DNA from 2 places in the Streptomyces sp. NPDC057543 genome. Region 1 is predicted to be linked to the other one. Evidence: riboswitches for the same ligand, from Rfam matches in the RefSeq annotation. Region 1 holds a riboswitch; the other holds the start of a gene.
The links. Region 1 has a riboswitch for S-adenosylmethionine ahead of ACFU8Q_RS30680 (aminotransferase class V-fold PLP-dependent enzyme). Riboswitches for the same ligand answer to the same signal wherever they lie in the genome.
Positions count from the first base shown of each region.

Region 2: linked by a shared signal. The riboswitch ahead of thrC (threonine synthase) and the one ahead of ACFU8Q_RS30680 (aminotransferase class V-fold PLP-dependent enzyme) in region 1 are both predicted to bind S-adenosylmethionine.

Region 1 is NZ_JBHVFF010000237.1:1,292-13,320, forward strand. Features, by position in the region: gene ACFU8Q_RS30645 (Ig-like domain-containing protein) at 1-668, shown strand, start outside; gene ACFU8Q_RS30650 (hypothetical protein) at 727-1,128, opposite strand; gene ACFU8Q_RS30655 (heme-copper oxidase subunit III) at 1,316-1,936, shown strand; gene ACFU8Q_RS30660 (c-type cytochrome) at 1,999-2,808, shown strand; gene ACFU8Q_RS30665 (Rieske 2Fe-2S domain-containing protein) at 2,805-3,857, shown strand; gene ACFU8Q_RS30670 (cytochrome bc complex cytochrome b subunit) at 3,854-5,503, shown strand; gene trpD (anthranilate phosphoribosyltransferase) at 5,627-6,691, shown strand; SAM riboswitch class IV at 6,775-6,892, shown strand; gene ACFU8Q_RS30680 (aminotransferase class V-fold PLP-dependent enzyme) at 7,068-8,444, shown strand; gene ACFU8Q_RS30685 (Lrp/AsnC family transcriptional regulator) at 8,525-8,806, opposite strand; gene ACFU8Q_RS30690 (rhomboid family intramembrane serine protease) at 8,803-9,555, opposite strand; gene ACFU8Q_RS30695 (hypothetical protein) at 9,717-9,959, shown strand; gene ACFU8Q_RS30700 (NYN domain-containing protein) at 9,995-11,356, shown strand; gene ACFU8Q_RS30705 (NlpC/P60 family protein) at 11,652-12,029, shown strand, end outside.
Region 2 is NZ_JBHVFF010000028.1:2,598-19,620, reverse strand. Features, by position in the region: gene ACFU8Q_RS07780 (ROK family protein) at 1-17, opposite strand, end outside; gene ACFU8Q_RS07775 (DUF3263 domain-containing protein) at 232-498, shown strand; gene otsB (trehalose-phosphatase) at 680-1,558, shown strand; gene ACFU8Q_RS07765 (trehalose-6-phosphate synthase) at 1,564-2,955, opposite strand; gene ACFU8Q_RS07760 (glucosyl-3-phosphoglycerate synthase) at 3,018-3,962, opposite strand; SAM riboswitch class I at 4,116-4,242, shown strand; gene thrC (threonine synthase) at 4,260-5,561, shown strand; gene ACFU8Q_RS07750 (MoaD/ThiS family protein) at 5,592-5,870, shown strand; gene ACFU8Q_RS07745 (cold-shock protein) at 6,315-6,521, shown strand; gene groL (chaperonin GroEL) at 6,898-8,520, shown strand; gene ACFU8Q_RS07735 (esterase/lipase family protein) at 8,689-9,930, opposite strand; gene ACFU8Q_RS07730 (hypothetical protein) at 10,072-10,956, opposite strand; gene ACFU8Q_RS07725 (hypothetical protein) at 11,378-11,848, shown strand; gene ACFU8Q_RS07720 (ferredoxin) at 11,928-12,146, opposite strand; gene ACFU8Q_RS07715 (cytochrome P450) at 12,152-13,342, opposite strand; gene ACFU8Q_RS07710 (TetR/AcrR family transcriptional regulator) at 13,455-14,039, shown strand; gene ACFU8Q_RS07705 (adenosine deaminase) at 14,128-15,744, opposite strand; gene ACFU8Q_RS07700 (hypothetical protein) at 15,904-16,437, shown strand; gene ACFU8Q_RS07695 (sodium:calcium antiporter) at 16,471-17,023, opposite strand, start outside.

The DNA.
Region 1 (12,029 bases):
TGCACTACCGCCCCGAGGACTACTGGCCCGCCGGAGCCACCATCAACGTCACCAGCGGCCTGGAAGGTATCAAGGTCAGCGACAACCTTTACGGAGCGCCCGCGAAGGCGCTGAAGCTCACCACGGGCGACCGTATCGAGGCCATCACCAACGCCGCCGCGCACACGATGACGGTCAAGCGCAACGGCAAAGTGATCAACACCATTCCGGTGACCACCGGCAAGCCCGGCTTCGCCACCAGAAACGGTGTCAAGGTCGTGCTGAGCAAGGAGTACTCCGTACGCATGCGCGGTGAGACGATCGGCATCTCGCAGGACTCGTCCGACGGGTACGACCTGATGGTCTACTACGCGACCCGCGTCACCTGGAGCGGCGAGTACGTGCACGCGGCCCCCTGGTCCACCGGATCGCAGGGGTACGCGAACGTCAGCCACGGCTGTACGGGCATGAGCACGAGCCTGGCCGAGTGGTTCTTCAACACCGTGCACACGGGCGACATCGTGCAGGTCGTCGGCAGCCAGGGCGAGATGATGACGCCGTTCGACAACGGCTTCGGCGACTGGAACCTGTCCTGGGCGAAATGGCAGCAGGGCAGCGCCCTGCAGAAGAGCGACGCGCCGGACCGCACGGAGACGATCCAGGCGGCGCGACTGCGCCCCGAGTTCTGACCGGCCCGGGGAGTGCGCTGCCCCCTCGGCGGAACCGCGGACGCAGCCGCGGCGCGCCTCAGGCGTCCACGCAGTCCCTGCTGCGCAGCAGAGCGGCCAGGGCGTCGGCGAACTCGACCGGTTCGACCGGAAGGGTCACCGCGGCGTCCGCACGGCTCCAGGTGGCCAGCCAGGCGTCCTGGGGGCGCCCCATCAGCAGCAGCACCGGCGGGCAGTGGAAGATCTCGTCCTTGATCTGCCGGCAGACGCCCATACCGCCCGCCGGGGCCGTCTCGCCGTCCAGGACGCAGACATCGATGCCGCCGTTGTCCAGCGCTTCCAGGACGGCGGGCAGCGTGGCGCACTCCAGGAACTCCACCGGTGGCACGTCGGCCGCGGGCCTGCGCCCGGCTGCCAGCCTCACCTGCTCACGGGTGTTGGCGTCGTCGCTGTAGACCAGGACCGTGGCGGTCGGCTGCATTGTTCCTCCGTGACATCTGTGTCTTCGGGGCTTGCCGGGCATGAACCGATGCGCGGATCGTACTCCGCCCGATGGGCTGTCAGTACCGCCCGGGACAGCGGATTCATGGGCCGTTCGGGGAGGGCACACCCTGTTGACACACCGAACAGCACCCCCCGGGGTGAGGGCGGGATAAGGGACCGACATAATGTCGAGCGTGGCGACAGCAACGACAGTAGAAACCGGGCACGCGCACCCGTCGGTCAATCGACCGAACCTCACCAGCGTCGGAACCATCATCTGGTTGAGTTCCGAGCTGATGTTCTTCGCGGCCCTCTTCGCGATGTACTTCACCCTGCGATCGGTGACGGGACCGGATCACTGGAAGGAAATGGCTTCGGCCCTGAACTTCCCGTTCTCGGCGACGAACACCACGATCCTGGTGCTCTCCTCACTCACCTGCCAGCTCGGCGTCTTCGCCGCGGAGCGGGGCGATGTGAAGAAGCTCCGTGCCTGGTTCGTGATCACGTTCGTGATGGGTGCGATCTTCATCGGAGGCCAGGTCTTCGAGTACACCGAGCTGGTGAAGAAGGACGGCCTCTCGCTGTCCTCCGACCCGTACGGCTCGGTGTTCTACCTGACGACCGGCTTCCACGGGCTGCATGTGACAGGCGGTCTCATCGCCTTCCTGCTCGTTCTGGGCAGGACATACGCAGCCAAGAGGTTCACCCACGAACAGGCCACCGCTGCCATCGTCGTGTCCTATTACTGGCACTTCGTCGATGTCGTGTGGATCGGCCTCTTCGCCACGATCTACATGATCAAGTAATCGGGCTCGAACCCGAACCACATCCAGCATCGACGCAGAAGATCCTGACACCGGGGTAATCCGTGAAAAAGCTCTCCGCACGACGACGCCATCCGTTGGCGGCGGTCGTCGTACTACTCCTCGCGCTGGCGGCTACTGGGGGGCTGTACGCCGCGTTTGCGCCCGCGAGTAAGGCGCAGGCCGACGAAACCGCCCAGTCCCTCGCCATCGACGAGGGCAAGAAGCTGTACTCCGTCGGTTGCGCCAGCTGCCACGGAATCGGCGGTCAGGGCACCACCGACGGGCCGAGCCTGGTGGGCGTGGGCTCCGCCGCCGTGGACTTCCAGGTCGGCACGGGCCGCATGCCGGCGCAGCAGCCGGGTGCCCAGGTACCGAAGAAGAAGGTCATCTACAGCCAGGCCGAGATCGACCAGCTCGCGGCGTACGTCGCGTCGCTCGGCGCCGGTCCGATCGTTCCGACCAAGAGCCAGGTCAGCCCTGACGGCGCGGACATCGCCAAGGGTGGCGACCTGTTCCGTACCAACTGCGCTCAGTGCCACAACTTCACCGGCGAGGGCGGTGCGCTGACGAACGGCAAGTACGCGCCCAGCCTCGAAGGCGTGGACCCGAAGCACATCTACGAGGCCATGCAGACCGGCCCGCAGAGCATGCCGTCCTTCCCGGACACGACGATGCCCGAGCAGCAGAAGCGGGACATCATCGCGTACGTCCAGACCGTGAACAGCGCCCAGTCGGAGAACCCGGGTGGTCTCAAGCTGGGTGGCCTGGGGCCGGTCAGCGAAGGCTTGTTCGCCTGGATCTTCGGGCTCGGCGCCCTGATCGCACTTGCCATTTGGGTCGCGGCCCACACCGCTAAGGCCAAGAAGTCATGAGTAGCCAAGAGATTCCAGACGAGAACCTGCCCGCTGAGCAGGACCACGCGCACGGCGCGGTAAAGGTCGCGGACGACCCGTTCGCCGACCCGGGGCTGCCGGCCCACAAGCCGCGCATCCAGGACATCGACGAACGTGCCGCGAAGCGCTCCGAGCGCACCGTCGCGCTCATGTTCACGCTGTCCATGCTGGCGACGGTCGGCTTCATCGCCTCGTACGTCATCTTCCCGGTCGACAAGATCGTGTACATCTGGCCCTTCGGCCATGTGAGCGCGCTCAACTTCTCCCTGGGTCTGACCCTGGGCGTGGCTCTCTTCGCGATCGGCGCAGGTGCCGTCCACTGGGCGCGCACCCTGATGTCCGACGTGGAGGTCGCCGACGACCGGCACGCCATCGAGGCCGAGCCCGAGGTCAAGGCGAAGGTCCTCGCCGACTTCGCGGCAGGTGCCCAGGAGTCCGCGCTCGGCCGGCGCAAGCTGATCCGCAACACCATGTTCGGTGCGCTGGCCCTGGTGCCGCTCTCCGGTGTGATGCTGCTGCGCGACCTCGGTCCGCTGCCGGAGAAGAAGCTCCGCAACACCCTGTGGGCCAAGGGCAAGCAGCTCATCAACATGAACACGATGCTGCCGCTGCGTCCCGAGGACGTCGCCGTCGGTTCGCTGACCTTCGCCATGCCCGAGGGGCTGACGGAGGACGCGGAGGACTTCCAGAACCAGATCGCCAAGGCCGCGCTGATGATCATCCGCATCGAGCCGCAGAACATCAAGGACAAGCGCGAGCGCGAGTGGGCCCACGAGGGCATTGTGGCCTTCTCCAAGATCTGCACCCACGTCGGCTGCCCGATCAGCCTGTACGAGCAGCAGACGCACCACGTGCTCTGCCCGTGCCACCAGTCCACCTTCGACCTCTCCGACGGCGCCCGCGTCATCTTCGGTCCGGCCGGTCACGCCCTTCCGCAGCTGCGGATCGGTGTGAACAGCGAGGGCAACCTCGAGGCGCTCGGTGACTTCGAAGAGCCCGTCGGTCCTGCATTCTGGGAGCGCGGATGAGTACTGCGACCACGAACACACCCGGTGCCGCGGCACCGGGCAATCGCAAGGCGCCCGCCGGCGAGCGGGTGGCCGACTGGGCGGACGGCCGGCTCGGGATCTACTCCCTGGCCAAGTCCAACATGCGCAAGATCTTCCCGGACCACTGGTCCTTCATGCTCGGTGAGATCGCCCTCTACAGCTTCATCATCATCATCCTCACGGGTGTGTATCTGACGCTGTTCTTCCACCCGAGCATGAACGAGGTCGTGTACCACGGCTCGTACGAGCCGATGCAGGGCATCAAGATGTCCGAGGCCTACGCCTCGACACTGGACATCAGCTTCGACGTCCGCGGTGGTCTGCTGGTTCGCCAGATCCACCACTGGGCCGCGCTGATCTTCCTGGCCGGCATGTTCGTGCACATGATGCGCGTCTTCTTCACGGGTGCGTTCCGCAAGCCGCGTGAGATCAACTGGCTGTTCGGCTTCCTGCTGTTCGTGCTGGGTATGTTCACCGGCTTCACCGGCTACTCGCTCCCGGACGACCTGCTGTCCGGTACGGGTGTCCGCTTCACCCAGGGCGCGATCCTGTCGATGCCGATCGTCGGCACGTACATCTCGATGTTCCTGTTCGGCGGCGAGTTCCCCGGCCACGACTTCGTGGCCCGGTTCTACTCGATCCACATCCTGCTGCTGCCGGGCATCATGCTCGGCCTGCTGGTGGCGCACCTGATCCTGGTCTTCTACCACAAGCACACGCAGTTCGCGGGTCCCGGCCGCACCAACAAGAACGTCGTCGGCATGCCGCTGTTGCCGGTGTACATGGCGAAGGCCGGTGGCTTCTTCTTCCTGGTCTTCGGCATCATCGCCATCATCGCGGCCATCGCCTCGATCAACCCGATCTGGGCCATCGGCCCGTACCGCCCGGACCAGGTGTCCACCGGCGCCCAGCCCGACTGGTACATGGGCTTCGCCGAGGGTCTGATCCGAGTGATGCCCGGCTGGGAGATCAACCTCTGGGGTCATACGCTCGTCCTGGGTGTGTTCATCCCGCTGATGGCCTTCGGACTGGTGCTCGCGATCATCGCGGTCTACCCGTTCATCGAGTCCTGGATCACCGGGGACAAGCGCGAGCACCACATCCTGGACCGCCCGCGCAACGCCCCGACCCGGACGGCCTTCGGCGTCGCCTGGATCACCGAGTACGTCATCGTCTTCATCGGCGGTGGCAACGACCTGTGGGCCACGCACTTCCACCTGTCGCTGAACGCCATTTCCTGGTTCGTCCGGATCTTCATCTTCGTGGGACCGGTCCTCGCGTTCATCGCCACCCGGCGGATCTGCCTCGGCCTCCAGCGCCGTGACAAGGAGAAGGTGCTGCACGGGCGCGAGTCCGGCATGATCAAGCGCCTGCCACACGGTGAGTTCGTCGAGATCCACGAGCCGCTCGGCCCCGAGCAGCTGCACACGCTCACCGCGCACGAGCAGTACAAGCCGGTCGAGATCGGCCCGACGGTCGACGAGAACGGTGTCGAGCGCAAGGTGTCCGCCCTGCAGAAGCTGCGTGCCAAGCTGAGCAAGGGCTACTACGGCGAGGACAACCAGATCGCCAAGCCCACCGTCGAGGAGTACAAGGAGATCACCAGCGGCCACGGTCACCACTGATCGTCTGAACTGATCGCCACAGCAGGAGCCCCGTCCATCCGATGGACGGGGCTCTTCGCTGTCCCCGGCCCTCGATAGGGTGGGGCTATCCCTTTTATCGGCTGTGGACCCCAGGAGCGGACCATGAACGTTGTGACCCCGGTCGGCGGCGACAGCGTGGCGGACCGTTCCTGGCCCGGCCTGCTGAACCCGCTGCTGCGCGGCGAGAACCTGACCGCGGCCGACACCGCGTGGGCGATGGACCGCATCATGAGCGGTGAGGCGAGCGATGTGCAGATCGCCGGTTTCGCGGTGGCCCTGCGCGCCAAGGGCGAGACGGTCGACGAGGTGTCCGGCCTGGTGCGCGCGATGTACGAGCACGCCCACACCATCCACGTACCCGGTCGTACCGTCGACATCGTCGGCACCGGCGGCGACCTCGCCAAGACGGTCAACATCTCCACGATGTCGGCGATCGTCATCGCGGGCACCGGTGCCAAGGTGGTCAAGCACGGCAACCGGGCCTCCTCGTCGGCGAGCGGTTCCTCCGACGTGCTGGAGAAGCTCGGCGTCAACCTGGAGCTCAGCACGCAGCGGGTCGTGGAGGTCGCCGAGGAAGCGGGCATCACCCTCTGCTTCGCGGTGAAGTTCCACCCCGCTCTGCGCTACGTGGCCAGGGCCCGCAAGGAACTCGGTGCCCCGACGACGTTCAACATCCTGGGACCGCTCACCAACCCGGCGAACGTGCGCTCCCAGGCCATCGGCGTCGCCGACCTGCGGATGGCGCCCATCGTCGCCGGTGTCCTCGCCGAGCGCGGCAATTCGGCGCTGGTCGTCCGCGGTGACGACGGCCTGGACGAGCTGACGACGACCGCGACCTCGCGCGTCTGGGTGGTCCGGGACGGAGCGGTGCGCGAGGAGGTGTTCGACCCGCGCGACGTCGGTCTGGAACTGGTGCCGCCACAGGCGCTCCGCGGTGGCGACCCCTCGTACAACGCGGATGTGGCCCGCCGGGTACTGGCCGGCGAGCACGGGCCCGTACGGGATGCCGTGCTGCTCAACTCCGCGGCGGCGCTGGTGGCTCTGGACCCGACGGACGGCACGCTCAACGAGCAGATCGCCGCCGGGATCGAGAAGGCCGCCGAGTCCATCGACTCGGGAGCGGCCCGGCAGGCGCTGGAACGCTGGGTGGCGGTCAGCAACGCCTGAGCCGACGGAAGGTGACGCGGGGCGCGGTCCGGATCCTGGACCGCGCCTTGCGCGTCGACGCACGTATGGCAAGATGCTGCGCAGGTCATGAGTGACAGCGACTACGGCCCCGGCCCGCTGTCCGGCAACCCTCCGTCCGTGGCGGGGTGCCCCGGGTGAAGACCAGGCCGTAGGCAGCGAGGTCTGCGGCAAGCGCGGGCCCCTCGGCATCTGTGAATGCCAACCCCCGGGGTCCTGGTCCCTAGGGAGTCTCTTGTGAGCAAGCGAATGCGATAGGGCTTCTCGGCCCTCCTCCGCACCCTCTTCTTCTCTTTCCGCTGCGCTGCCGCGTATCCGCCGGCGCACGCGATTCGCCTGCCTGTTACGGGAGTTCGCCATGTCTGTCTTCACCGCTGCCGCCGACCAGTCGCTTTGTACCCCTCTGCCGGTTCTGGGCAAGGATGTAACGGTTCCGCTCGTCACGGGCGGTGAGGTCGCGTACGCCGCTCTCGACTACGCCGCCAGCGCCCCGGCCCTGCAGCGCGTCTGGGACGACGTTGCCGCATACGCCCCGTACTACGGCAGCGTCCACCGCGGTGCCGGGTACCTCTCGCAGCTCTCCACGGATCTCTTCGAGAACAGCCGCGCGACGGTCGCGGAGTTCCTCGGGTGCCGCGCCGAGGACCAGGTGATCTTCACCCGGTCGACCACCGACTCCCTGAACCTGCTGGCCGCGGTCGTCCCCGCCGATTGCCAGGTCTTCGTGTACGAGACCGAGCACCACGCCTCGCTGCTGCCCTGGCGCGACGCCCGGGTGACCTACCTGAACGCCCCGCGCACCCCGGCCCAGGCCGTCGAGGCGCTGGAGCGGGCGCTCGCCGACCGTGACCCCTACGGCCCCGCGCTGGTCTGTGTCACCGGCGCCTCCAACGTCACGGGTGAGCTGTGGCCGGTGAAGGAGTTGGCGGCTGCCGCGCACGCGCATGGTGCCCGGATCGTGCTGGACGCCGCGCAGCTCGCCCCGCACCACCCCGTCGACATCGCGGACCTGGACGTCGACTGGGTCGCCTTCTCCGGGCACAAGCTGTACGCGCCGTTCGGCTCGGGCGTGCTCGCGGGCCGGGCCGACTGGCTGCGGGACGCCGAGCCGTACCTGGCCGGCGGCGGCGCCTCGCGCAGGGTCGCCCGGCGCGGCGACGGCGGTGTGGACGTCGAGTGGCACACCACGGCAGCCCGCCACGAGGCCGGTTCCCCCAACGTCATCGGCGTGTACTCCATCGCCTCCGCCTGCAAGGCGCTCACCGAGGCCGGCTTCGACAACCTGGTTGCCCGGGAGCAGCACCTCGTCACCGCGGTCCGGACCGGTCTCGCCGGGGTCCCCGAGGTCAAGGTGCTCTCGCTGTTCGGCGACGACGCCCCGAGGGTCGGCGTCATCTCCTTCGTGGTGGAGGGCTGGAACAGCTCGCACTTCGCCGCCGCGCTCTCCGCCGAGTACGGCATCGGGGTACGCGACGGACTGTTCTGCGCACACCCGCTGGTCCGCACCCTGCTGGGCAGCGACCCGCAGGAGGTCGGCGAGTGCGGCGCACCGGAGGCCGAGCCGGGCGAGCGGTCGCTGAACGCGATCCGGGTGAGCTTCGGGGCGGGTACGCCGGACGAGCACATCGAGCGCTTCGTCCGCGCGGTCAAGGAGCTGGTGAGCAAGGGCGCCCAGTGGAAGTACCGCACCGAGGACGGCCGCTGCGTCCCGGACCGGGGCACGGCGCAGCTCTGACGGGCACGTAACGCTTCGGCGGGGGAGGGGCGTCCGAGCCCGTCCCCCGCCGAAGTGCTACGCCGTGATGCGGGGCGTACCTACGCGTCGAGGCCGATGGCGAAGGCGGCCTCCAGGTCATGCTGCGAGTACGTACGGAACGCCACGTGCGTGTCGGTGGCCTCCACGCCGGGGATCTTGCTGATCCGGCCGGGGATGACGTCCGCCAGGTCGTCGTGCTTGGCCACCCGGACCATGGCGATCAGGTCGTACGTACCGGTGACCGAGAAGACCTCGCTGACGCTGTCCAGCGCGGCGATGGCTTCGGCGATCTCGGGAATCCGGTCCACGCTGGTTTTGATGAGCACGATCGCGGTGATCACGGCTGACTTTCTCCCTCGGTGGCCCTGGCTGGTGACTTCACTCTATCCGTACGCCGGTAACGCCCCCAGGCGTAGAGGAAGCCGAGGGCGAAGCCGACCACATGGGCCAGATACGCCACGCCGGGCCCCCCGCTGCCCGCGCTCTGGACCGCCAGCCACTGCAGGGCGAACCAGAAGATCAGCACGATCCAGGCGGGGAAGCGCAGCGGCAGGAAGAAGAGGAACGGGAACAGGCTGGTGACCCGGGCCCTGGGGAACAGATAGAGGAACGCCCCGAGCACCGCCGAGATCGCCCCCGACGCGCCGACGAGCGTCTGGTCGGACGTGGCGTGCGCGGCGGCGTAGGCGACCAGGGCGAGATAGCCACAGGCGACGTAGAAGAAGGTGAACTCGGTACGGCCCATGCGTTCCTCGGTCATCACTCCGAACACGTACAGGAAGAGCACGTTGCCGAGCAGATGCAGCCAGCTGCCGTGCACGAAGAGGGCGGTGAGCGGGGTGAGCAGGGCGCGTGCGGAGCCGTCCCACAGCTCGCTCGGGATCACGCCCCAGCGTTCGAAGTACCCGGCCTGGGCGGCGAGCAGGGCGTCGGCACTGCCGTAGGACGAGTTGAAGCCGGAGAGCGGACTGATCAGGAAGATCAGACAGCACAGGGCGATCAGGGCGTGGGTCACCGAAGGTCCGCCCGAGGTGACCGTCCGTAGGAGCCCACTGGTCAACCTGTAGGCCGCGGCACGCCGATCGATCATGAACAGAGCATGACGCAAGCGGAGGGAACGGGACAGACCGCCTCGCCGTGTCTGGGGGACACACCGAGGCCGTAGGGTTACGGCAGGACATCCGCAGTTCGACGGCGCACCGCGAGATCCTTGAAGCAGGCAGCACGAGGCTCGACGAAAGAGGACGCACGATGACGACGGTTCCCCAGCCGACCGACGGGACCCGCTGGCGTTGCACGCTCTGCGGAAATCTCACGCGCTTCGACGTGACCCGCTCCTCCAAGGTCGTCGAGTACGTCCATCTCGACCTGGCCGGGGAGTCCACCGTCGAGGAGCGCGAGGTGGTCAGTGAGACCATCGAGTCGGTTCGCTGCCGTTGGTGCAACGCGGTGGATCAGATCGAACTGGTGGCCAGGCCGGGTGCCGACTCCTGACGGAGGCGCGCACAGACAATTTGGGGTGACGGATGGTGGAGCAGCCCGCTAGCGGCGCAGAGCCGGCCGAGGCGGCCGGCGACGCCGTCGAGGCGCTCGACCGCCCGCTGCCCGAAGCTGTACGGCGGCGGGTCGTCGCGCTGGTCTCGGACGCCTTCGGTGGCCTGACGGTCACCGAACTCCCGGCCCAGCTGAGACAGTACGCCCGCTTCACCCCGACCCGGCGCGCCAAGTTCGCCGGGAACGCGATGGCGGCCGCCCTGGAGGGTGACGCGCTGTTCCGCCAGCGGATCGGTGAACGGCTCAAGGAGGGGCAGCCGGAGCTGACCGCGGCGCTGGAGGCGGGTTCGCCGCCTGCCGCCGCCGACCCCGTCGATGTTGCCGCCGCGGCCTATGTGCTGCGCCCGGCCGGCTGGGTGAAGCTGGTCGCCGCCGCGGGCGAGGAGGCCCAGCGGGCCGACGCCGAGCGCGCCGACGAGGAGAGCCGCCGCGAACTGGAACGGTTGCGCGAGGAACTCGTCCACGCCCGCTCCCAGACGAAGAACGAGACGGAGCGGCTGCGCGTCGAGCTGGACGCGGCCCGCAAGGAAGCCGAGTCGCTTCAGCGCAAACTGCGCAGTGCCGTCAACGACGTCAAGCGCGGCGAGGCCGCGTTGCGTCGCAGCAGGGCCGAGACGGAGACCGTACGGTCCGACGCGGCTGCGCAGATCTCCGCGGCGGAGAGCGAGACCCGCAGGCTGAAGGCGCGGCTCGGTGAGGCCGAGGCGTCCGTCGAGGCGGGCCGCAGGGCCGCAAGGGAGGGCCGCTCGGTCGAGGACATGCGGCTGCGGCTGCTGCTGGACACGGTGCTCGACGCGGCCAGCGGGCTCCGTCGTGAACTGGCCCTGCCACCCTCCTCGATCCGCCCCGCGGACAGTGTCGACGCGGTCGAGCCCGGCCGGATGTCGCCCAAGGACATTGCCGCCAGGGCGCTTTCGGAGACCGATCCGGCCCTGCTCGACCAGTTGCTCGCGCTGCCGCAGGCGCATCTGATCGTGGACGGCTACAACGTCACCAAGACCGGCTATCCGCAGCTGCCGCTGGAGAAGCAGCGGTTGCGGCTGCTTGGCGGTCTCGCGGTGCTCGCGGCGCAGACCGGCGCGGAGATGACCTGCGTCTTCGACGGGGCCGAACTGGCCGCCCCGGTACTGCTCGCACCGCCGCGTGGAGTCCGGGTGCTGTTCAGCAAGCCCGGTGTGACCGCGGACGAACTCATCCGCCAGCTGGCGCGCGCCGAACCGCCGGGCCGGCCGGTCGTGGTGGTCTCCACCGACCGCGAAGTCGCCGACGGAGTGGCGAAGGTGGGCGCCAGGCCCGTTGCGTCCGTCTTGCTCCTGAAGCGCCTTTCGCGCGTCTGATGAACGATTGTCCGAACTCGGCGGAACTCGGTGGAAATTGGGGAACGGACCGTCAAGTCGCCGCTACGCCCTGTGTGCTGTGGGTAAAGAAGTACCTCCTGTGACGAGATTTTTCTTGCGAGGATTTGAACTGATCACAAGTTGGTCACTAGGGTCGGGCCTCGAACCTTCGCACGGTTGATCACCCATTCGGGGTGACGGCGAAGGCACCGCCGAGTCCGTGACGTGCACGGAGCCGGGGATTCATGTCCCCCACAGCCCGGTAGGCGGCTCGAGGAAGAAGGAGCTCGCCTCCGTGGCGTCCCACCGTCGTCCCAAGCAGCCGAGCCGCGCCCGTGTGACCGTGCTCACCGTGACCGCCGCCGCTGCCGTGGCCCTGACCTCCCAGGCGGCCCAAGCCGCACCGAAGCCCTCCAAGGGCGAGGTCAAGGCGGAGGTCGAGAAGCTCAGCCACGAGGCGGGCGAGGCCAATGAGCAGTACTACGGCGCCAAGGAGAAGCAGCAGAAGCTGGAGAAGGAAGTCAGCGCGCTGCAGGACAAGGTGGCCCGCGGCCAGCAGGAGATCAACGCGCTCCGCAACGGCCTCGGTTCGCTCGCCGCGGCGCAGTACCGCTCCGGTGGCATCGACCCGTCGGTGCAGCTCTTCCTCTCGTCCAACCCGGACACCTTCCTC
Region 2 (17,023 bases), on a different contig from region 1:
GCGATGACGTGTTTCACGGGAAACAGTTTCGCCCGAGGAATCAAAAAGGTCTAGTCCACTATTGAGGTTTGTTGCGCATCCATACAAAATCGGCGCCAACGGGCCGCCCATGGCGTTCGACGTGTTCACGCGCGGCGAGGTCGTCGGTGGCACAGGGCGCGGAGCAGCGCAGGACGCCGAGCAACGGGCGAACCGGTGGCGACCCTCCGGCCGGGCGATATGTTGGCTGATATGACCACCCCCTCGAATGGCCCCGATGCCACGGACAGCCCCGGCGGCCTCTCCGACCGGGACCGTGCCGTGCTCGCCGTCGAGCGGCAGTCGTGGGCCGGGCCCGGGGCGAAGGACCGTGCGATCCGCGAACAGCTCGGCATCTCGCCCACGCGCTACTACCAGTTGCTGAACGCCCTCCTCGACGACCGCCGAGCCCTGGAGGCCGACCCGGTCACGGTGAACCGCCTGCGCCGGGTACGGGAGGCGAGGAGGGGGCGGCGCTGACCGGGGATCACCGCTGAACGTGGCTCTTCACCCCGGGAACGCCCGCAGGACGCCCCCGGCGCCCCGCCCCTGGTCGGAGCTGTCCGGGGCTCCGCCCCTGGAAACGCCCGCTTCAGTCGCCCCGCCCCTGGCCTCCCGCTATGCACCCCCCAACCCCCGCGCCCCGCTATAGGCTCGCCCCATGGGCAGCAACCCGCACGCACCCACGCCGAGCGAAACCCCGTCCGAGCTCCCCGCACCCACCACCCCACCCGGCCGAGAAGCCCTCGCCGCGATCCTCGCCCGCCCCGACCGCGCCGTCATCGCGCTCGACTTCGACGGGACCCTCGCCGACATCGTCCCGGACCCGGAGCAGGCCCGCGCCCACCCCGGAGCCGTCGACGCGCTCGTCGCGCTCGCCCCGAAAGTGGCGTCCATCGCCGTGATCACCGGCCGCCCGGCCGGCGTCGCGGTCCGGCACGGCGGCTTCGACGGAGTTCGGGGACTGGACCACCTCGTCGTCCTCGGCCACTACGGCACCGAACGCTGGGACGCCGTGTCCGGCACCGTCCGCACCCCCGCCCCGCACCCCGGCGTCGCCGCGGTCCGCGCCGAACTCCCGGGCGTGCTCGACCGGTTCGGCGCGTGGCACGGCACCTGGATCGAGGAGAAGGGCCAGGCGCTCGCCGTCCACACCCGCCGCGCCGCCGACCCGCAGGCCGCGTTCGACGCCCTGCGCGAACCCCTCGGCGAGCTCGCCGCCCGGCACGGACTGATCGTCGAACCCGGCCGCCTGGTCCTGGAGTTGCGCCCGCCGGGCATGGACAAGGGCGTGGCGCTCGCACAGTACGTAAGGGAGACCGACGCCGAGTCCGTCCTGTACGCGGGCGACGACCTGGGCGACCTCGCCGCGTACGCCGCCGTGGAGAAGCTCCGCACCGAGGGCCCCGACGGCATCCCGGGCCTGCTGGTCTGCAGCGGCAGCGCCGAAGTGCCGGAACTGGCCGAACGCGCGGATCTGCTGCTCAACGGCCCCGGAGCCGTCGTCGGCTTCCTGGCGGCCCTGGCCGAACGGATCTGACCGGCTCACTCCCGCCGCAGCGCGTCCAGCTGATCGAGGAACCACTGCTGCGGCGGGAGCGCCACCGCGGCCGCGGCCAGCCGTTCCGTGCGCGCCGCCCGTTCGTCGTCCGCCATGGTGAGTGCCTCGTGCAGCGCCGAGGCCGTCGCGGACACGTCGTACGGGTTCACCACGACCGCGTCGCTGCCCAGCTCCTCGTACGCCCCCGCCTCCCGCGACAGCACCAGCGCGCAACCGTGGTCGGAGACCACCGGAACCTCCTTGGCGACCAGGTTCATGCCGTCGCGGATCGGGTTGACGAGCGCCACGTCGGCCAGCCGGTACGCGGCGAGCGAGCGGGCGAAGTCGTCCTTGACGTGGAGCACGACCGGCGTCCAGCCCGCCGTGCCGTACGCGGCGTTGATGTCGTCGGCGACCTGCCGCACCTCGGCCGTGTAGTCGCGGTACACCGCCAGGTCCTGCCGCGAGGGGTACGCGAAGGCGACGTGGACGACGCGCTCGCGCCATTCGGGCCGCTCTTCGAGCAGCTCGCGGTAGGCGAACAGCCCGCGCACGATGTTCTTGGACAGTTCCGTCCGGTCCACTCGCACGATCGTCCGCCGCCCGGGGCCGATCTGCTCCCGCAGTGCTGCCATCCGTTCGTCCACGTCCGCCTCGTGCGCGCGCCGGCGCAGGAAGTCGGCGTCCGCGCCGAGCCCGTGCACCCCGATCCTGGTCCGCCCGGTGCCGCCCAGGAGCTCCGTGCAGCAGCCGATGAAGGCGTCGGCCCAGCGCCGGGTCAGGAAAGCGGCCCGGTCGGCACCCAGGATGCCGTGCAGCAGCTGCTCGGCGATGTCGTCGGGGAGCAGGCGGAAGTAGTCGACGGGCGCCCACGGGGTGTGCGAGAAATGGCCGATCCGCAGGTCGGGGCGGAGGCCACGGAGCATGCCGGGCACCAGCGCCAGGTGGTAGTCCTGCACCAGCACCGCCGCCCCGGGGCCCGCTTCCTCGGCAAGCGCCTCGGCGAAGGCCCGGTTGTACGTCTCGAACGACGCCCAGCGCCGCCGGAACTCCGCGTCGAAGACCGGCTCCAGCGGGGTCTGGTACAGCATGTGGTGGACGAACCAGAGCACCGAATTCGCGATGCCGTTGTAGGCGTCAGCGTGGACGGCCGCGTCGATGTCGAGCATCCGTACGCCGGGCTCACCGACCCCGCGCCGGACCGCCTCCCGGTCCCCGTCACCGAGCGCGGCGCACACCCACAGCTTGTCCTTGACGGCGCTCAGTCCGGAGACGAGCCCGCCGCCACCCCGCTTCGCGTCGAGTGATCCGTCCGTGTCCAGGGTGTACGACACCGGGCCGCGGTTGGACGCGACGAGGACCTGGGCGGTGGACTGGGCTTCGTGCTCGGAGACCATGTTGCGGAATCTAGCCGGATCACGAACCGTCCAAACGTGCAAACGTGCGAAGTCGGGCCCCGTCAGGCCGCGCGGCGTGAAACGTACTCCTCGATCTCACGCATCGGAGGCCGCTCCTCGGTGTCCACCGCATGGGTGCGCGGTACGAAACCGTCCTCGCCGCGCTCGAACTGGGTGAGCGAAGGCCGTACCAGGTGCCCGCGGGACAGCCGGAGTTGCGCGGTCCGGTAGATCGCCGCCGCCATCCGGCCGAGCGCCTGCCCGTCCTGGTGGCGGTGCTTGCGCACCCCCACGTCGACCTGGGCCAGCGCGTCCAGGCCCACGGTGTGCAGCGCGTCGACCAGGAGGCCCAGCTCCACTCCGTACCCGACGGGGAAGGGCAGCTGTTCGAGGAGGGAGCGGCGTACGGCGTACTCGCCGCCCAGCGGCTGGACGAAGCCGGCCAGCTGCGGCCAGTGCAGATTGAGCAGCGGACGGGCCACCAGCTCGGTGACGCGACCGCCCTGACCTGCCGTGTCACCGAGCGGGCGGTCGTACATCGCCTTGACGAACCGGACGTCCGGATCGGTCAGCAGCGGGCCGACGATGCCGGAGACGAAGTCGGCCGAGAATTCCTTCAGGTCGGCGTCGACGAAGCAGACGATGTCCCCGCCGGTCACCAGGAGCGACCGCCAGAGCACCTCGCCCTTGCCGGGCAGGGCGGGTATCCGGGGCAGTATGTCGTCCCGGTGCACCACCCGCGCGCCGGCCTCCCGGGCCACCTTCGCGGTGGCGTCCGTGGAACCGGAATCGATCACCACGAGTTCGTCGACCAGCTGGACCTTCTCCATCAGCTCGCGCCGGATCGTCGTCACGATCGCGCCGACCGTCGCCTCCTCGTTCAGTGCGGGCAGCACGACACTCACGCTTCCGCGGCCCGGTTCCTTGGCGGCGAGGAGCCGGTCCAGCGGGCGGTCGGCGACCGACCAGGAACGCCTGGCCAGCCAGCTCTCGACCTCTTCCAGCACGGTCGATACTCCCTGTATGTGATCCATCTCGCGGTTCGGACGACTATCTCAACCGTCCGGTGCTTCGGTTACAGTCTTGAACAACGCGGACGGCCGTCGCATGTCGGGGTCGGTCCGCCGATAAACGCCTGGATCGGAGATCCAGCGCCATAGCGCTCATCCAGAGGGACTGAGGGAACGGCCCGTTGAAGTCCCGGCAACCCTCCCGCCGACCGCGAGGTCAGGTGGGGAAGGTGCCAATTCCGTCTCGTGGCGAAATGCGCCGCGAGGAAGATGAGGAGAAAGGGCCTCGCCTCCATGGCTGCGCAGACTGTTGCAGTAAGCACCGACTCTTCCGCCGAGGTTGTCGATCTGGGTCCTGCCGCGGCGCTTTCCTGCCGCGAGTGCGGCGAGCGATTCGAACTCGGTCCCATTTTCGCCTGCGCGTCCTGTTTCGGGCCGCTCGAAGTGGCGTACGACCTGCCGAGCGGCTCCCCCGACGAGCTGAAGAAGCGCATCGAGGCCGGACCCGACAACATCTGGCGCTACGCGCCGCTGCTGCCGGTCCCCGCGAACGTCGCGGACAAGCCCAACATCAACCCCGGCTTCACCAAGCTGGTCAAGGCCGACAACCTCGCCCGTGAGCTGGGCGTCACCGGCGGTCTGTACGTCAAGGACGACTCCGGCAACCCGACTCACTCCTTCAAGGACCGCGTCGTCGCCATCGCCGTCGAGGCCGCCCGCGCCTTCGGTTTCACCACCCTCTCCTGCTCCTCCACCGGCAACCTCGCCGGTGCGGTGGGCGCTGCCGCCGCCCGGGCCGGCTTCCGCTCCTGCGTGTTCATCCCGCACGACCTGGAGCAGGGCAAGGTCGTCATGGCAGCGGTGTACGGCGGTGAGCTGGTCGGCATCGAGGGCAACTACGACGACGTCAACCGCTTCTGTTCGGAGCTCATCGGCGATCCGCTCGGCGAGGGCTGGGGCTTCGTCAACGTCAACCTGCGTCCTTACTACGGCGAGGGCTCCAAGACCCTGGCGTACGAGATCTGCGAGCAGCTCGGCTGGCAGCTGCCCGACCAGATCGTCATCCCGATCGCGTCCGGCTCGCAGCTCACGAAGATCGACAAGGGGCTCCAGGAGCTGATCAAGCTGGGCCTGGTCGAGGACAAGCCGTACAAGATCTTCGGCGCCCAGGCCGAGGGCTGTTCCCCGGTCTCCACCGCCTTCAAGGCCGGTCACGACGTCGTGCGGCCCCAGAAGCCGAACACCATCGCCAAGTCCCTGGCGATCGGCAACCCGGCCGACGGCCCGTACGTCCTGGACATCGCCCGCCGCACCGGAGGCGCGGTCGAGGACGTCAATGACGAGCAGGTCGTCGACGCGATCAAGCTCCTCGCCCGCACGGAGGGCATCTTCGCGGAGACGGCGGGCGGCGTGACGGTCGGCGTCACGAAGAAGCTGATCGAGGCCGGTCTGATCGACCCGGCGCTGACCACCGTCGTCCTCAACACGGGTGACGGCCTCAAGACCCTGGACGCGGTGGCCGCCACCTCGCAGGCGACCGCCACGATCCGCCCGAGCCTGGACGCGTTCCGCGCCGCCGGACTCGCCACCAGCTGACCACCCGAGACTCCAGGAAGGGCACCCATCATGAGCGTCAAGGTCCGTATCCCCACCATCCTCCGCACCTACACGGGCGGCCAGGCCGAGGTCCCGGCCGAGGGCTCGACCCTCTCCCAGGTCATCCAGTCCCTGGAGCAGAACCACCCGGGCATCGCCGCCCGCGTCCTGGACGACCAGGGCAAGCTGCGCCGCTTCGTGAACGTCTACGTCAACGACGACGACGTGCGCTTCGAGGGCGGCCTGGAGACGGCCACGCCGGACGGCGCCGGAATCTCGATCATCCCGGCGGTCGCGGGCGGCTGCTGACCCCCCGTCCGGCTCCCGGGCCGGCTTTCGCCGCCTTCGACGTGTCACCGGAATTGCCCCCTCTGCGAGAGAAGCGGAGGGGGCAATTCTGCATGGTTGAGCGCGGTACAGTGTGGGAAGTCCCCCCAGCTGCCCGTGCCGCCCGCATATGAGAATGCGCCCGGCCACGACAAGAAGCAGCCAAAGTAGTCGATCTCCTTGCGCCATAAGTCACCTTTGCCCGGCCCGACTTGCCCTGGAATCTCATGAATTCCTCATAATCGGGCGTTCGGTGCTGCCCAGAATTCTCGTCCGATTGACCTGTTGCAGAGGGCAGTTGGGCAGATACATTCGGCCGCGGTCGACGCGTTCCGGCGCACGCACCCTCTCCTGTCGGAGGGTGAGTTCTGACCCGGGTCCGCGAAGTGCGGTCCTGTGCAAGGGCCAGTAATAGGGGAGTTAGGCATGGCTCAGGGCACCGTCAAGTGGTTCAACGCGGAGAAGGGGTACGGCTTCATCGCGGTCGACGGTGGTGCGGATGTTTTCGTCCACTACAGCGCGATCCAGATGGACGGGTACCGCACCCTCGAAGAGGGTCAGCGAGTTGAATTCGAGATCTCGCAGGGCCAGAAGGGGCCGCAGGCGGACATGGTCAAGCTCGCCGTCGGCTGAGCTCGACGCGGTCGGCCAACGACAATACTCACGCACTACTCACGCACGGAGGGTCCGTACCCCTGGGGTACGGACCCTCCGCGCGTCTGTGTGTCCGAGCGCCCGTGTCCGTGCGACGCGCGTCTGCGTGTCGTGTGTCCGGGGCTGTCCGAGGGGGGCCGTCGTTGTCCACATCCCGAGGCGGACGCTTGCACTCTCCGGGGTCGAGTGCTAATCATTGGCGTTAGCACTCTCCAGGTGAGAGTGACAGAACTTGGACCGGGCCGGTGAGGCCCGCAGGTCCGGTGGGGCAAGGAACCACCGGTCAGGCAGGCCGTCCGTCGCGGGCGCCACTCGGTCCGGAGCAATCCACCCCTGTCCGGGAGGACCACTTCACATGGCCAAGATCATCGCGTTCGACGAGGAGGCCCGGCGCGGTCTCGAGCGCGGCATGAACCAGCTCGCCGACGCCGTCAAGGTCACCCTTGGCCCCAAGGGTCGCAACGTCGTCCTTGAGAAGAAGTGGGGCGCCCCCACGATCACCAACGATGGTGTGTCCATCGCCAAGGAGATCGAGCTGGAGGACCCGTACGAGAAGATCGGTGCGGAGCTGGTCAAGGAGGTCGCCAAGAAGACGGACGACGTCGCCGGCGACGGTACGACCACCGCCACCGTTCTCGCCCAGGCTCTCGTCCGCGAGGGCCTGCGCAACGTCGCCGCGGGTGCCAACCCGATGGCCCTCAAGCGGGGCATCGAGAAGGCCGTCGAGGCCGTCTCCGCCGCCCTCCTGGAGCAGGCCAAGGACGTGGAGACCAAGGAGCAGATCGCTTCGACCGCCTCCATCTCCGCCGCCGACACCCAGATCGGCGAGCTCATCGCCGAGGCCATGGACAAGGTCGGCAAGGAAGGCGTCATCACCGTCGAGGAGTCCCAGACCTTCGGTCTGGAGCTGGAGCTCACCGAGGGTATGCGCTTCGACAAGGGCTACATCTCGGCGTACTTCGCCACGGACATGGAGCGCATGGAGTCGTCGCTGGACGACCCGTACATCCTGATCGTGAACTCCAAGGTCAGCAACGTGAAGGACCTCCTTCCGCTGCTGGAGAAGGTCATGCAGTCCGGCAAGCCGCTGCTGATCATCGCCGAGGACGTCGAGGGCGAGGCCCTGTCGACCCTGGTCGTCAACAAGATCCGTGGCACCTTCAAGTCCGTCGCCGTCAAGGCCCCGGGCTTCGGTGACCGCCGCAAGGCCATGCTCGGCGACATCGCCATCCTCACCGGTGGCACCGTCATCTCCGAGGAGGTCGGCCTCAAGCTGGAGAACGCCGGTCTCGACCTGCTCGGCCGCGCCCGCAAGGTCGTCATCACCAAGGACGAGACGACGATCGTCGACGGCGCCGGTGACACCGACCAGGTTCAGGGTCGCGTCAACCAGATCCGTGCCGAGATCGAGAACTCCGACTCGGACTACGACCGCGAGAAGCTCCAGGAGCGCCTCGCGAAGCTGGCCGGCGGCGTGGCCGTCATCAAGGCCGGTGCCGCGACCGAGGTCGAGCTCAAGGAGCGCAAGCACCGCATCGAGGACGCGGTGCGCAACGCCAAGGCCGCCGTCGAGGAGGGCATCGTCGCCGGTGGTGGCGTGGCTCTGCTCCAGGCCTCGGCCGTCTTCGAGAAGCTGGAGCTCTCGGGTGACGAGGCGACCGGCGCCAACGCCGTCAAGCTGGCGCTGGAGGCCCCGCTCAAGCAGATCGCCGTCAACGGTGGTCTTGAGGGCGGCGTCGTCGTCGAGAAGGTGCGCAACCTGGCCGTCGGCCACGGTCTGAACGCCGCGACCGGCGAGTACGTCGACATGATCGCCGAGGGCATTCTCGACCCGGCGAAGGTCACGCGCTCCGCCCTGCAGAACGCCGCGTCCATCGCCGCGCTCTTCCTCACCACCGAGGCCGTCATCGCCGACAAGCCGGAGAAGGCCGCCGCGGCCGCTCCGGGCGGCATGCCGGGCGGTGACATGGACTTCTGATCCTGACGGATCGGTAGTTCCTGTACAGCTGTTCCCCATCGACCCCCGGGACCTGTCGGTCCCGGGGGTCGATGTCGTTCCGTCGGCGTCCGGCGCAGTACGCCCCGGTATACCCAGGTATGCCCCGGTTCGTCGCAGGTCGTCGTAGGTCGTCGCGGCCCGTCGCCGTTACGGCAGCCGGTCGAGGAGCCAGGTGCTGAGTTCCTCCGTCACGAGGGTGTGCCCCTCGTTGCGGGACGCGAGCTTGAAGTCGTGCAGTCCGCTCTCCTCCTCCGGGAGCGAGGAGATGTCCACATACAGCTCCTCGTCCGTGTCCAGACCGCGGATGTCGACCGCGCTGACCGCCGGCACGAAGCAGTGCGAGCGGATCCGGACGTCGGTCTTGAACCCGAGGAGGGGGTTGAGGGCGTTGAACGTGTCGGCGAGGATGCCGAAGCCTTCCAGCGAGCCGCCGGGTGCGCCGTCGATCGACGGGAGTCCGGACGTACGCACCTCGTTGGTCTTCAGCGTCACCACCCGCAGTTTCGCGACGAGTTCGTCGTCGCCGGGGGACTGGGTGTAGAGCTTGGTGCCGACCACCGACAGGCCCTTGCCCTCCAGGGCCAGTTCGCCCGCCCGCACATCGGTGCCGGTGCCGTCGGCCACGCCGTTGGATACACCGATCAGCTGGGGTCGCTGCGGCCATTCGCCGAGGTCCGCCATCTCCGCGAGGAACGCGGTGCGCTCGTCGCTCTGTTCCGGCGTCCCGTCCCACTTGGCGATGTGCCGCCAGAGCAGCTGACGTGCGGCCGGGCTGTTGATCTGGTCGGAGAACCGGCTGTCGAGATCGTGGATGTAGTGCGCGAACGACTGGAGCGCGATCGGGATCCAGGCGCCGCGGTGCGGGCTGTCGTACGAGAAGTACAGCGCGGTCTGGTGGTCGATGCGCCGGCGTTCCATCTTGGCCAGCGCGTGCCGGGTGACCAGCCCGCCCATGCTGAATCCGCCGACGGCCAGCGGTGCGTCGCCGTGCCGCTCCATGGCGGCCCGCGTGATCGCCGCCTGCGCGGTGACGGAGTTGTCCAGAATCGATGCACTGCGCTCATGGAAACCGAGCAGGATGACGTCGCGTCCACGGCGGCGCAGCTCGCTGATCAGTGCGAAGTCGCCGAACTCCATGACTTCCCAGGAGAAGTCCAGACTGCTCGGCCCGGTGTTGAAGCCGTCGGCGAAGATCACGGGCCGTACGAGGCCCGGGTTCCCCTCGCCGTAGTAGACCCATGCGGTGCCGCCCGGCAGGTCCCACACGGTGCTGGGCGGCAACGGGAGCGCACCGTGCGGCTCGGCGTCCAGGCGGGGGCCGGGGGCCAGGGTGATGGCGGGCTTGCTGTGAAGCGCCGAGACGATTTGCTCGTGGGTCGGTTCGGACATGATGCGTTCCCCTTGGGGTCGAGTGACTACAATACGCGTCCACGAGAACACGGAACGTAACGATCAAGTAGGGGAAGTGGATCAAACCACTCCCAGGCGGGAGCCGGTTTCGGACACCCGGTGTGCTCGGAGGCTCCCGCCCTATCTCCTCTCGGAGCGCGGCGTCATCGCGGCCCGGACCTCGCTCATGCGGCTGCGTACGCCCGTGGACGGGACGGTTCCGGCCGGGCCGGTGGGGGTGTCGGCGGGGTTGCCCCGGCACGGTCCGCAGCGGCCGCCGATCAGGGCCTCCGCAGGGCCGGGGGCGCGGCACTCGCCGCATTCGAGGGTGCGCAACACCGTTCGCTGCTGTGTCGGAGCGGCCCGTTCGGGTGGCATCTTGTCGGTCAGCCGCCTGCGGACGAGGGCCGCCGCGTGGTGAATGGGGGTGGGGAGGCCGTCGGTGAGGGCGTGGAGCAGTTCCGCCTCCGTGGCACCGCGCTCGAACCACACGGTGACCTGCGGCTCCAGCGCCGCGCAGTCCGCCGCCGACAGCGTGAGCGCAGGTGCGGTACGGCCCAGCGCGGCCAGCAGGACGAATGCCCGCGAGCGAGTGGGGTGTTGCCGCCGCTCGGGTGGCATGTCGCCCCGGGTGAACGCCGCCCACCACTCGTCGTCCCGCGCGGTGCGGGAGAAGAACGTACGGGTCACCCACAGCAGGACCTCGTCATTGGCCACGCACTCGCTGCCGCGCCGCAGATGTCCCGCGTCCTGGAGCCGGTTGAGGGCGGTCCGCAGGGCACACTGCCCGTACGGGAGGACCTTGGCCATCGTCTTGACGGAGATGTCGGCGCCGTCGGGCAGCTGGTCGATGTAGGCGGCGATGGATGCCTCGCGGGGCGGCAGGTGCGCGAAGTCGCGGTCGGCGCGGGGGAGGTGCGAGGGCGCTGAACGCTTGCCGTAGCCGGGATTGGCCATCGGGTGCGGAAGCGTGGGCGGGGATACGTGCGGGGCGCACGGGGCAGCACTAAGCTGGCTGGCAGCCATGAGGTCGAGTCCTGTTCGATCAAAGTGGTCAGACCCCTGTTTCGGTGTTCGTGCACCGGCAGGGGTCGTTCGTTATTCGGAACGCTAAGCCGTCACTACCGTTCGTGGCAAGCCGGTCACGAAAAGTCAACTCGCCGGGCGGGGAGGGTGGGTGGGAAGTGGCCCACCTCCCATTCCTCGGAAAGAGCGCTCGGACTTCGCGGCTTGAGCTCCGGGGGAATTCGCCTGGTCGTGAGGGGCGCGCGTGCGTGGAGCATGTGCGCCGTGCGTGATGCCACGCGCCCGCCCCCGTTGGGGTGGAATACCGCGCCGGAGGCCTTCGGGGGTGTGCGAACTGCCCCGCGTCCTTGTGATCTTGGAGGCTCCGGGTCGCCGCCGACGGGGCCCGTTTTCCATGTTTCGCTCTCGTACGAGGAGTCCCGTGCGTATTCGTTCGATCCTGTCCCTCGCCGCGTCCGCCGTCGCCGTGGCAGCACTGGCCACCCCCGCCCAGGCCGCGGACGCCGCCGACGGCGCGTACCTCATCCGTGACCTGCGCACCGGCCAGTGTCTGGCCGGTGGCGAAGGCCTGGGCGGCGGTCACATCGAGCCCTGCAGCCCCCGTACCGTGTGGGAGATCCGCAACCAGGGCGACGGTCTGGCCCAGATCGTCGACGTGCACGGAGGGAATCGCTGCCTGGCGCTCTCGCCGATCCGGATCTTTCCGCCGGCCGTGTGGGTGGACCAGTGCGGCAACCAGCCCGACCAGTGGACGATCCAGGGCGCGGTCGATGAAGAGCCGGTCAGCATCGCCCTCGGCCGGGGCGAACTCGGCTCTCTGACGACGGATGGCCGGCGCGTGGTCCTCCTCCCCGACCGTGGGCCTCAGTGGGTCATGGAGCGGCTCGGCTAGGACCGGCTGGTTCGACCGCACACACAGCCGCCCCGTGCCGGGATCGTTCTTCCCGGCACGGGGCGGCTGTGCGTGGGGCTCAGTCGCGGCGCGGGCCGATGACCGACTTCCCGTCGTGCACGGTGATCGCCTGGGCCGGGCAGATGTCGGCGGCGTCCAGGACCCGCTCGTCCGGCTCGGTCCCGTCCGCCCGTACCCGGGCGTGCTCGCCGTCCAGCGCGAACACTTCGGGGACGGTCCCGGCGCACATGCCCGACGCCTGGCAGAGCTGTGGATCGACACGTACGTTCCAGGCCATGGCGGTCACCACCCGACCGGCATGACGCGCGGGCCGCGCACCAGCATCTCGGACTTCCACGTCACATCGCCGGCCAACTTCAGCCCCGGGAAGCGGGTGATGAGCGCGATCAGTGCCTCCTGGAGTTCCAGCCGGGCCAGCGGGGCGCCCAGGCAGTGGTGGACTCCGTGGCCGAAGCCGAGGTGCTGGTTGCCCTCGCGGGCGATGTCGAGCACGCCGGGGGCGGTGAACCGCAGCGCGTCACGGTTGGCGGCGCCGGTGGCGACCAGGACCGGGCTGCCCGCTCGGACGAGGGTGCCGCCGACCTCGATGTCCTCGGTGGCGTAACGGGGTTGGCCGGCACCGCTGCCCAGCGGTACGAAGCGCAGCAGTTCCTCCACTGCGTTCGCGATGAGTTCGGGCTCGGCCCTGAGCCAGGCCAGCTGGTCCGGGTGGTCCAGCAGGGTGAGGACGAAGTTGGGGATCTGGGACGCGGTGGTCTCGTGTCCGGCCACCAGGATGCCCACGCACAGATCGACGAGTTCGAGTTCGGAGAGCCGGTCGCCGCCGTCGCGGGCCTCGATGAGTGCCGTCATCAGGTCGTCCCGCGGGGCCCGGCGGTGCTGCTCGATCAACACGGTCATATAGGCGCGCAGTTCCTCGCGGCTGGCATCGAACTCCGCTGCGGTGAGCGAGGTGGTCGACAGCGCGTCGTCGCTCCACACGCGAAAGCGCGGACGGTCCTCGGTGGGCACGCCCAGCATCCGGCAGATCACCGCGACCGGCAGCGGCAGCGCGTAGAGGTCGACCAGGTCCGCGGGTTGTCCGGCCGCCTCCAGGTCGTCGAGAAGGCCCGCGGTCAGTTCCCGGACCTGGGGGCGGAGCTTCTCGATCTGTCGGACCGTGAAGGCCTTGGCGACCAGGGAGCGCAGCCGGGTGTGGTCGGGCGGGTCCATGCCGAGGATGCCGCCGTCGCGCTGCCCCTCGGACTGTCGGGGCTCGTCGTGTGAGGCGGCAGCGGCTCGACTGAAGCGCTGGTCGCCCAGGACGAGCCGGGCGTCGGCGTAGCGGGTGACGAGCCAGGCCGCTTCGCCGTATTGCATCTGGACGCGTAACAGGCCCGGCTGGTCGCGGACGCGCTCGTACTCGTCGGCGAGCCGGAGTCCTTCGGCGGTGTTGAAGGGGTAGGCGAGGGGTGCGCTGTCTGCTGTCGTCACTGCGGCCTCCGATATGTAAGCAGCTGCTTACAACGGTAGGAGTGGGCCCCCGGGGCAGTCAACGACCCTTTAAGGCCGTTATCCTGACGGGCCGCCGGAGAGGAAGGCCAGCATGGAGTCCGCCCCCGCCACGCCGCCCGGAGAGCGCCGGCGTGACGCTGCGGCCACGCGTCGGCGGCTGCTGGAAGCCGCCCGTGACCTGTTCGCGGACCGGGGCTACGAAGAGACGACGGTCCGCGGCATAGCGGAGCGTGCCGGGGTCAACCAGGCTCTGCTGTTCCGGTACTTCGGGTCCAAGAAAGGGCTGCTCACACAGGTCATCGCGCAGGGTGGACTGGAGCAACTGCGGGCGACACCGCCCGAGGAGCTCTTCGAGACCGCCCTGCGCTCGATGCTGACCCATAGCGCGGACGAGGTGGGGGACCGCTCCCTGGAGGTTTATCTGCGCTCCGTCGGACGGGGCGACGAGGCGGCCGGGACCTTGCGGGAGCTGGGCGAGGAGTACCAGAGCGCCCTCGCCGGGCTGTCCGGTACAGAGGACGGCGCCCTGCGTGCGGATCTCGCCATGGCGTGGCTGCTGGGCATCGGCCTGATGCGGACGGTCGTCCACCGCGAGCCCCTGGCCGGCGCCGAACCGGACGACGTCTGCCGCCTCGTACTCGGCACGCTCAGCCATCTCTGGTCCGCGCCGGAGTAGCCGGAGTAGTGGGAACAGCGGTTCCTGGAACGGCGTCCGGACCCGGGGCTCAAGCCTCGGAGCCGGACGCGTGGTCCTGTGGGCGGTGTTACCGGTGGCGGCTCTCGAAGGTGGCGAAGGCCGTCTCCTGGCGCCACTCGGTCGCGGCCTTCGGGTTGTCGGCGAGGTAGCGGGCGCAGCGGGTGCTCGGGTGGGCGGTGCCCGGCCGGTTGTCCGTGCACGCGGCGACCAGGCGGTAGCCGGAGGGGGCGGAGCCGCTGGCCCACAGGCTGCGGCCGTTGCGGAACGCGTACTCCAGCGAGGCGCGCGCCAGGTCCTTCAGTTCGGTGTAGCGCAGGCCGTACGTCCTGGCCGCGTACTGGTACTCGTGGCTGATGTCGATCCGCGAGACCCCCGGGTCGTCCGTGGACAGGACCACCGGGACGCCGTAGCGGCGGTACGCGTTGAACGGGTGGTCGTTGCCCGCGATGCCGAGGATCTGCTTGTTGCTGCTGAACGGCACCTCGACCGCGATCTTGCGCCGTGCCATCGTCCGGGCGAGCTGCCGCCAGTCGTCCTCGTGGACCAGGTCGACGCCGTGTCCGATGCGTTCGGCTCCGGCGACGAGTACGGCCTCGCGGATGTGGAACGTCAGGTCCTCGGGCTTGACCAGGCCGGGGGCCAGCTCACCGGTGTGCAGGGTGAGGTGGGCGCCCGAGTACTGGCCGCGCAAGTACTTCAGCATCCGCATCTGGAGGCTGTAGTTGGCCAGCGAGCTGTCCCAGTCCTCGGGCTGCACGAGATTGACGGCGACGAACCTCGGGTCGCGCTCGGCCAGCCGCATGCCGACCTCCATCTGCGTGAACACCCGCGCCGGGGTACTGCCCCGGGACACCTGGGAGATCCACCTGACGGGGAGCCGGCAGCCCGGGTCGGGGCGCGCGGTGTCGCAGTGCGCGGCCTTGCGGAACTGGACGTCGGTGTCGTCGGCCTCCCTGACCGCCTCGTCCACGACCCGGTCGAGCTTTCCGTCGGCCACGAGCTTGCGGTGGAACGCCGCCAGGTCGGCGTCGTAACCCACGGACTCGGCAAGCGCCCTGGCGCTGTCCGACGCGGGGGAGACCATGGTCTCCAGATAGAACTGGTTCTGTTCGACAACGGTGTTGGCCACGTTGGCGAGCATCTTGCCGCGGGCGTACCAGGTCGCCATGCCGAACTTGTTGAACGTGTCGAAGAAGTGGTCGTGCCCGGACTGATCGGCCGGGAAGTCCTGCATCGACCAGGCCCGGATGATCTTCCGCTTGAACGCGGCGTCGGTCCGCGCGTCGGCGGCGGGCCTCGTGCCCGGTCCGCACGGAGACGCGACCGCCGTCATCGTCGCGTCGATGCACAGGCCGTTCTCGATCGCGAGCTCGATCAGGTACTCGGTCGTGACCGCGCCGGAGAGGTGGTTGTGGAGGTCGCCCCCCTTGGGCAGCGCCTTGAAGAAGGACTTCAGCCGCTCGGGCCTGTTGCGCAACGAGTCGAGGTACGCGGATGTCCTGCGCTCGGCGGCGGTCACCTCACGGGGTGAGGCGAACGCGGCGACGCGTGACGAGGAGTCCTTCGCCGGCGCGGTCGCGGCGGTGGCCGGGAGTGCCGGGAGCAGGGTCAACGCGGCGAGTGCGCCGAGCCCGGCAGGGAGCAGGGACTTGGGACGGTGAGTTGTCCGGTTTGATGAGATCACGACCGAATGATCGCGTTGTGAGGAGCCGCTCGGGACTCGAATCACGTTGGTGGCCGGGAACGTTCACCCGATCGAGGAAGTCGGGTCCATCCGTCGAGGGTCCCATTTCTTTGACAACTTTAGTTTCCGAATCGGGAGTTGGTAACTATGGTTGTCGTCATGTTGAAGCCTGAGGCCACCACCGCAGAACTGGCAGCGCTCGACGCCGCCCTCCTCGATGCCCTCAACCCGCTCGCCGCATCCCTGCGCGCCCGGGAGACCGGACTCCCCGCGGACCGCATGTGGGCGGATGACCCCGCCGACGTGGCCCTGTCCGTCCTCGGCACCTGGAAGGTGGTGGACGAGGAGGTCAAGCGGTTGACCGCGATCGCCGCGCGCACCGCCGGTTCCTACGGTGCGAGCTACGAGCGAATGGGGGCCGTCTGGGGCATCACCCGGCAGGGCGCCCGCAAGAAGTGGCCCGACGCCGTCGACAGGCCGGCCGCCGCGGAAACGGACCCGAGCAGCCTCGAACTGTGCGGTGGCACCGCCGAATTGTTCCGCGACCCGTCGTCGGGCGGCTGGCGCTGGAGCGGACGGGGCGCGGACGGAACGTGTAGCGACGAGGGCCGTACGCCCGCCCACGCCACCAAGGAAGAGGCCGCCGCCCACGCGGGCGCCTTCTTGAAGGAGCACGCCGCCGACGCGGGCTAAGGGTTGTCGGACCGGCGTTCGGGGGCAGGGCCGTCAGGCCAGGATCGGGATGAGTCCCAGGCCGAAGACGACGTAGAAGAGGGCTGCCACGGCCAGTCGCCCGGGCGTGAGCTTGTGGGCGCGCATCGTCACCAGGAGGTAGACGATCGCGGCCATGGTGATCAGCCCGGCCCAGAGCAGGGCGCCGTCGAACTTCCAGCTCGTGAACAGCAGCCCCAGACCGCTGGGAACGGTCGCCTGGATCATCATGGCGCCGGAGATGTTCGCCAGGGCGAGCTTGGTCTTGCCCTGACGGACCCAGATGATCGCGTTCATGATCTCGGGCAGCTCCGTCGCGATCGGTGAAAGGAGCAGCGCCGTGACCGCGGCCGAGAGGCCGAGCATCGGGCCGATCGCGTCGAGTTGCTTCACGAACAGCTGGGACGCGAAGAAGATCACGGCCAACGTGGCCAGAGTCTGGACCACCACGGCCCAGGTCGCCGGGGTGGCGGCCTTGGGCTGGAGCTTCAGCGGCTCCAGCTCCTCGTCCTCCTCGCCGTCGTCACCGCTGCGGATCTCGCGCCAGAAATAGACGGCGTAGGCGCCG